2 regions of the Paenibacillus sp. cl6col genome follow, and region 1 is predicted to be linked to the other one. Evidence: predicted binding sites of a transcription regulator. Region 1 holds the regulator's gene; the other holds the start of a gene.
The links. The regulator CtsR, encoded in region 1, represses protease genes until heat stress. The targets are predictions, from matches to a motif close to ATGGTCAATAAAGGTCAAACA.

Region 1 (4,147 bases):
GCGGATAAGTCCAAGCAGAATATGCTCCGTTCCGATATTGTTATGCCCGAGTCGTACTGCTTCTTCTTGTGCCAAAGCCAATACTTTCTGCGCACGTTCTGTGAATCTACCGAACATCATAAGTGTTGCACCTCCATATTACATTATGATTTAGATTTGGATAACGTCTCGCGAATCATCTTCGCGCGATATGAATCCCGATCTTCTTGAGATAATGTCGTGTTGTATTTATATTGTAAGAAGCCTGGCTGTGTCATGACCAATAATTCATTCAGTTGTGACGATTGAATATGCTGCAGGATGCCAAGGTCAGAACCAAGCCTAATGTCGGACAACCGCTGTGCGGCTTCTTTTGAATCCATAATAACTGCATGCTTCAAAATTCCATATGAGCGGCAAATGCGATCCGTAAGCCGCATGCTATTGCTTGTCAGCAGCTGTTCCCGAGCTGCCTTCTCATGCTCGATTAATTGCTTCACAACACTGTACAAATTATCAATAATCTCAGATTCGGATTGGCCTAATGTAATCTGATTTGATATTTGGAACAGGTTGCCGATCGCTTCGCTTCCTTCTCCGTATATGCCTCTAACCGCCAATCCAACTTGGGTAACGGCCTGAAGCATGAGGTTAATCTGCTGTGTCATTACCAATGCTGGCAAATGCATCATCACCGATGCCCGTATTCCTGTTCCCACATTCGTCGGGCAGCTCGTTAAGAAACCTCTCTTCTCATCGAAGGCGTAGTCGATTTGCGATTCAAACACATCATCGATGCGGTTAGCCTGCTCCCAAGCCTCACGAATTTGCAGCCCTGGTGATAGGCATTGAATACGAAGATGATCTTCCTCGTTAATCATGATGCTGGTTGACTCATCCTCACTGACAATGACCGCGCCATTGCGGGACTCATTTGCCAAACTCGGGGATATCAAATGCTTCTCTACTAGAACTTGCTTCTCTGTATCGCTAAGCTCTGCCAGCTCTAATTCATGAAAGTGATTCAATTGCGCAAATTCCGGGTCTTTCATGACTGCTGACAAACGATCCAACACCTCGGCCGATTGTTGATTCGTAGCCAAGATCGGGAACGGCAGTCCGCTAATATTCCGTGCTATACGGATACGGCTGCTGATGACGATATCGGAATCCGGACCCGTGCCGCGCATCCAATCGCTTAGGGCTTCTTCAATAAATCGTCGCTCTGTCATCTCGTCATCTCCTTCCAATTCGCACTGCTTATTGTCATCTTACTCTCTCGATAGCGCTTGTATCCTAGGTGCTATGAACTGCTTCTCTCCGAATCGCTTTGCGGCTGCTTCTCCAATTCGCGAATACGGTCACGCAAGGTTGCGGCCTCTTCGAACTCTTCACGCAAAATACTGAACTGCAGCTGCTTCTTCAATTCTTCCAGCTCGCGTCTGCGCTGAATTCGGCCTCCCCCACGCTTCGGAATTTTGCCAACGTGAACGGTATTGCCATGTACCCGCTTCAATAGCGGATCTAAGCGCTCACCGAAAAAGGTGTAGCATTCATCACAGCCAAAGCGGCCGAGCTTACCGAACTGTGCATAAGTCAGTCCGCATTTCTCACAGCGCATAGGCTGTGGCTTCGCATCTTCCTTAGCTCCCTGTTTGCTGCCTGTCAGATCGAAATCAAGCAATCCCGACAATAGATTATGGATGGAGAATCCGTTCGCCGTGCCTGGAATCCATTCGCCTTTTTCCCGGGCACATGATTCACAAATGTGAAACTCCGTCTTCTGTCCATTAATGATTTTCGTAAAATGCAGGGTAGCCGGTTTCTGACCACATTGTTGACACACCATAACCGTCTCTCCTCCTTTATAGGTAGCATCATCTTACATACTTACATCTCTACTTGCTAAGCAGTGCCAGCAGCATCGACCTTAGCAGCCGGGCACGTATCTCGTCGCGGTAAGGAAGCTTTACTGTTATATTGTCCCGAGAAACAGCAGCCCGCAGCAGATTCGCTTCCCGGCGGGAGATGAATTCCGCTTCTTCCAGTTGATAGATAAGACCTTCAGCGGCACTCTGCTCAATCTGCTCCCCAATGGATTCGCACAAATGATTATGAATCGCTTGATGGGCTGGCAAGTCAATTCGCTGAATGCGAATATACCCTCCACCGCCACGTTTGCTCTCAACAACATAACCCTTCTCCAACGTAAAGCGTGTGCTGATCACATAGTTAATCTGCGATGGAACACAAGAGAATTGTTCTGCCAAGTCATTGCGCTGAATCTCAACGGCACCTTCCGAACTCTCAAGTAATATATGCTTCAAGTAGTGCTCGATTAGGTCGGAAATGTTGCGCATCTTCTCCCCCCTTTCCGCCTGCAGCAGTCTCTATATTAGGTTTAACCAAATATAAGCCTCACTTATTCTAGTTTGGCGCAATATTTTGAACTTTTTTGACTATTAATCTGACTTTGACTTTCTTTGACTTTATTTTTATTATAGCGCACTCGTATGATTTTGCAACTATTTTAGATCGATTTCATCAGCTATTCTACACGATAATGTGGATAACCTTCTTCTTGGTTAAAAAGCACACGCTCATTCCATCTCAATTACGCAATATATTCAATTACACGGTTGATGGTAAGCCCTATTCATGAAACTCTATATGTGGATACATGGGAACTTCTCCACACTCGTGGATAAATGATGGGTAAAATGTGCATAAGGAGATTCACTAATCCTCTCTCCACAGCTTGTTCATAGAGAAAATATGCATGGTGTACATTTTACCGCTATGTCCGTCCAATTATGCACATGTGAATAACAAGTTGAAATGACCTAATGAATGATTGCGTTCGTCCCAGTTAAAAAACTCCCGCTGCCGTCCTTACGGATGACACGGGAGTGTTGGTCGTGCTATTCAGCAATATATTGTAGAGCAAGAAGAAGTCTGGTCAATGCAACTCCTGCTTCTGCTCGTGTAGCGTCACCATTAGGACGCAGCGTGCGGTCTAGGTAGCCATTGAGGAAATCGGTTGAGAGTTCCAGATGATGACCTGTAAGACGAGCAGCATTGACAAGCATTTGTGCCAATTGCTCGCGAGTAATGGATGCATTCGGATGGAATGAGCCGTTACCATCCCCCTCAACAAGTTTCAGTTGTACCGCAGTCGCAAGTGCATCTGCATACCATGCTGATGCTGGCACATCCTTGAAGGCATCGGCATCCTTGGACAGTTTCTGTCCTTGGACATCGCCAGAGCCTAACGCCCGCACAAGCATGGACGTGAATTCTGCCCGAGTTACCTTATCATTCGGGGCAAACTGTCCATTTCCTCTGCCTTGAATAATGAACTTAGAAGCTAGCAGCTCCATATTTGCTTTCGCCCAATGGCCGTTCAAATCATGGAAGCTAGGTGCATACTTGAGTACTGCGAAGATACCGTTATAATCGTGCTTCATGTTCATTATCGAATTCGATTCGCCCTCAGTACGCTCCATCCAGGACGGAACGAATGAGAATGTCTTTGTCTTTGCATTATACTTTACAGCCGTCATCTTCCTAGCACTTTGGCTGCTCGGCAGCCGGATAGAGCCCGTTGTAAGAATGCCTGCACGATCAGGAATTGGTTCCTGCCTCCCATCCTGCTCCAAATGCAACTGGAACTGAACAGCTGCCATCAAATGAGCCCCTGGCTGTGTGGATGCCGCAGATGTAAGCACCTTCAGCAATTCAGCCGAAGGCTTCATCATGTGCACGATGAGCTGTTGTGATGTATTCCCATTGCTCAGATCTGCTAGCTGTTTCACCGGAAGTTGATAGCTGCCTGTTCCCGAGCGTACCACAATGTTCAATTGCGTATGTTCCTTCATTGCCTGACTCAATTTCTTCATCGGGATTCGAATACGTACGTCTTCTGACTCCGACGGCGCTGCAATTATCCAAGTTCTCCTTTCTGTTGCCGAACCTGTCAAACGAGACATCTCTTCCATATCTTCATTGCGAATGAACAGCTCAACAGTCGCCCTTCCGTCAGCATTCTTCAGAAAATTCAACGTTGTTGGCTCATAACGAACGCCATCCTTCGTGACGGTCATTCCCTTGAATGACTCTTCTGTGCCCCTTTATGAGCAGCCCCGCCATTTCGTTCCTTGCTGCCATT
Region 2 (4,147 bases), on a different contig from region 1:
CCACGTGCAGGTACGAACCAATTGCCTTTCAACGGTGATGAACTCGTCAATTGATCTGCCATTGCAGCCAATGTGGAGCCGCCTGTCACCGCCACGACATCTTCCTTGTCCATTACGCTGCTGAGCGCTCTACAAGCCGCTTGCCCGAGTTCTTGCTTCACGGCAGGCGATACATCCGAATTGCCGGGTACGACAATGACCTGCTTCAAACCGAATGCTTGGCGGATACTCTCCTCCAGCTGGCGCATCCCGAGCAATTCGCCCATCACGGATTCCAGCTTCCGGACAAGTTGCCGGCCTTCATCAGTGATTCGCATACCCGTGTTATCCGAATCAATCAGGCCTTGCGCCTTCAATAAATCGGTCTCTGCACGGAGCACACGCTCGGTCATCTGCAATGACGTTGCCAGCGTTCTTCTCCCAATGGAGTCGGACAACATGATTTGATGCAGGATGGTGTAACGCTTCTTCAACAGTTCAATGAGTTCAGGTAGAAGTCGCTTCTGTATTTCTAACCACTCACGCATTCTCTCCACTCCTGCTTCCCATAAGCAACCATTGGACTAAAAACGTCCCATCTCTACATTTTTTGTCCCACCACTATTCTACCGAATAACGCAGCAACTTGCAAGTATCCTGAACCCCTGATTTTGCGCCCAAAACCGCGAATTCTCTGCCTATAAACAACTTCTATAATAAGCAAGCAATATCGAAGTTATTCATTATCAGACAACATATCTAGAAGGGCATACGACTGCCTATGATGTAATTAACCCAAAATACGACAAGTTAATACATATTCCGCAAAAATTTTAGACATTCCTCAGTATAGACATTAATGACGGACATCATGCCCTGCTCGTACCTGTGTTTACAAAAGTTTTGAGCTTTCCTTCACATCCTGTTCGCTCTCTACGTCCCCATGTAGTTTAGCCATCGACATTGCTCACTTAGATCGGGCAACATCCACCTTATTCGGCACCGTCCACTTATTATAGAAAGAATTCAACCGTTCCCTCCTTAAAAGTTAAAACCTTAATTATCGTCGAAGTCCCTTTCTGCGGTGCCAATACAATCATCTCTGTATCCCACTAATCAGTGGGCACTTCCAAACTTCCCGTTTTTAATAAATATTCAGTGGCGCTCACTTGACTTTGTTATACGCTTTCTTATATAATAAATTTTGCTCTTGTATGAATGCGCCCGTGGTCCAATGGATATGACGTAGGCCTCCGGAGCCTGAGATCAAGGTTCGATTCCTTGCGGGCGCGCCATTTACACTCCTGTCCTTATTTGGTACAGGATAAGAAGCTACGTTACGCATATATTTAGGTGAATAAGCACGGAAGTAACATCTTGAATTTTGCAGAAGCGAAACGAAAGATGTTTTTTTCTCTACATAGTTTGACCATCTTTGACTTTTTGTTTCAAGTCCTTTATATTGAATGTGTAATGATATTAGTTAGGAGGGGTTATCTTGAGTTATGTACCCGTAGTTGTTGAACAGACGAATCGTGGCGAAAGATCCTATGATATTTACTCTCGATTGTTGAAGGATCGCATCATCTTCCTCGGAACAGAAGTGAACGATCTCGTGGCGAATTCGATTATCGCCCAGCTGTTGTTCTTGGCTGCAGATGACCCGGAGAAGGATATTCATTTGTACATCAATAGCCCAGGCGGTTCAATCTCAGCCGGCATGGCCATATACGATACAATGCAGCACATCAAGCCGGACGTATCTACGATTTGCGTGGGCTTGGCAGCTTCCATGGGAGCGTTCCTGCTTAATGCAGGTGCCAAGGGCAAGCGTTTCGCCCTGCCGAACAGCGAAATTATGATTCATCAGCCGCTTGGCGGAGCACAAGGGCAAGCGTCCGATATCGAGATTCGCGCACGGCGCATCTTGAAGATGCGCGACACGTTGAACAAAATTTTGGCGGATCGCACAGGTCAACCACTTGAGCGCGTGGAGCGCGATACGGATCGCGACTACTTCATGTCTGCCCAAGAAGCGTATGAATACGGTCTGGTTGATAAGGTTCTTGGCAAAGAGTAAACAGTAAACGTGATACAGCCTCTCTCATGCAATCTATTTTGCATGTAGAGAGGCTGTTTTTTATTGCTTATTTCAACTGACATGAATAACGAAAAGCTAGGTTTACTTAGGTAAGAATGATCGGCAATGACTCGAAACCGAACATAAACTCGCTCTGGATGCGCTTCAACGGCTTGGAATGATCACATTGGTAGTTCGGGAAACGATCGAGCATTGCATTCAACGCTATCCTCGCTTCCAGCCGTGCAAGTTGGGCCCCCAGGCAGAAGTGGATACCATGACCAAACGCTAAATGCGGGTTCGGCTGACGACGAATATGGAAGAGATCTGGCTGCTTGAACACAGACTCGTCATGATTTGCTGACCCGATCCACAACATGACGAACTGCCCTTCAGTTAACATCAAGCCATCTACTTCCACATCCTTCTTCACACGGCGAAACATTAACTGTACCGGCGAGGTAAACCGCAGCACTTCTTCAATAGCGCCAGGCAGTAAAGAACGATCGGATCTAATATCGTCCCATGCGATGCGCTCACTGTCGAAACACGCTAGAGCAGAAGAGAGCAAATTCGTTGTCGTTTCATTGCCAGCCACAAGCAGCAAAATACAAAACCCAATGAGCTCAAAGGGGGATAACGGTTCTCCGTCTGACGTTGCATGCACAAGCCTAGTGATCAGATCATCCTGTGGATTACGGCGGCGTTCTTCTGCGATCGCCTCGAAATATACAGCCATCTCCTTCTGGCAATTGCTATTGCGGTCAATGTCACCACTCACTAATGCCTCCGACCATTCTCGAAACTGATCTCGATCATGTACCGGTATGCCGAGTATTTCTGCGATTACAATAATCGGGAGCGGAACTGCGAAGTCTTGAACTGCATCCATTCGTCCTTTGCTTTCCACCTTATCTAGAAGCTCATCCGCCAATGCTTCAATTCGTGGAATCATCTTTTCAATGGATCTAGGTGTGAAGGCTTGTGAGACTAATGTTCGAAGCTGGCTATGCTTCTGCGGATCGGTGCGGAGGATGCTGTATTCAATCGGCCGCTTGTCTTCGCTTCGCAATTCGGAGGAAAAATGATTGTAATCAGCAAATATCCTCTTAATATGATCGTATCGGTACGCATGCCAGAACGTCCCCCCCAGCAGCTGAGGATTCTCTGAACGCAACAGAGAGCTCTCTGACCACAACAAAGGACTCTCTGACCGCATAGTTTTGTAATGAGATAATGGCAGCACTTCATGCTCTTGAATCCATTTCATCATTCAACCTCTCCCCTCCTTAACCATGCAACATAGCTTCAGTCACAACTCTTCCTCGATTTACAGGGATTCGAAATAATATCTTGCATTATAACTAATATATGTAAATAATAACCTACATAGACCTAGGCCTGTATGCACTGAAACAACTTCGGGTCGATCTGTTAAATACCGAATTCAATTCATTTAGCTACAAAAAAAGGACCGCATCGCGCAATGCCGATGCGGTCTATATATGTTCTAGGGGTAAACTGTAAACCATGAGAAAGATGAAACGGATCACCTTGTGCAACGGAAGACTCCGGTTGACCAAGGCCAGTAATCGCTGCCGGCAACCCTCCTTCGCAAGAACTCATCTGTCATTCGGTCCATTGTTAGAATACTAGAGTTACATTAAAGAAAACTGAACCGAACCTTAAAATAAGATAAAAAGCAATTCCCTCAATGGCTATACACCTACAATGTCCACTCTACAGAAATTGTTGTACACACTACGAAGTCATTCCATTTCCGATTGGAATCGTTTACAATATGAATATTGCCGCTTTTATTCAATTTCTCGCTTTACAGATGAAGCGAAACGTATACAATAATTACAAATCATCAGCATCTTTTCTCTATTAAATTGTCTTCTTACTAATTGCCAGATTCACTTCATAGCAAGATTACATCAAGAGACTACTAGGAGGCTTGTCAGGATGAGTTGGAACTATTTTCGGTCGAAGCTGCTATTACAGTACATATGGTCGTATATATTGATTTTTCTCATCCCATTAGTGGTTCTCACGATCTTTATCTATCAAAATGCCGTAAACAAT

Region 2: the regulator CtsR is predicted to act here: its motif matches at 1,402-1,422, upstream of clpP (ATP-dependent Clp endopeptidase proteolytic subunit ClpP).

What each region holds. Positions count from the first base shown of each region.
Region 1 is NZ_FNAZ01000015.1:5,707-9,853, reverse strand. Features, by position in the region: gene clpC (ATP-dependent protease ATP-binding subunit ClpC) at 1-120, opposite strand, end outside; gene BLS15_RS26370 (protein-arginine kinase McsB) at 144-1,211, opposite strand; gene BLS15_RS26365 (protein-arginine kinase activator protein McsA) at 1,283-1,828, opposite strand; gene BLS15_RS26360 (CtsR family transcriptional regulator) at 1,878-2,339, opposite strand; gene BLS15_RS26355 (S-layer homology domain-containing protein) at 2,901-4,082, opposite strand; gene pulA (type I pullulanase) at 4,079-4,147, opposite strand, start outside.
Region 2 is NZ_FNAZ01000004.1:41,507-45,653, reverse strand. Features, by position in the region: gene BLS15_RS12125 (sugar-binding transcriptional regulator) at 1-527, opposite strand, end outside; tRNA gene BLS15_RS12120 (tRNA-Arg) at 1,200-1,274, shown strand; gene clpP (ATP-dependent Clp endopeptidase proteolytic subunit ClpP) at 1,478-2,059, shown strand; gene BLS15_RS12110 (cytochrome P450) at 2,166-3,332, opposite strand; gene BLS15_RS12105 (helix-turn-helix domain-containing protein) at 4,028-4,147, shown strand, end outside.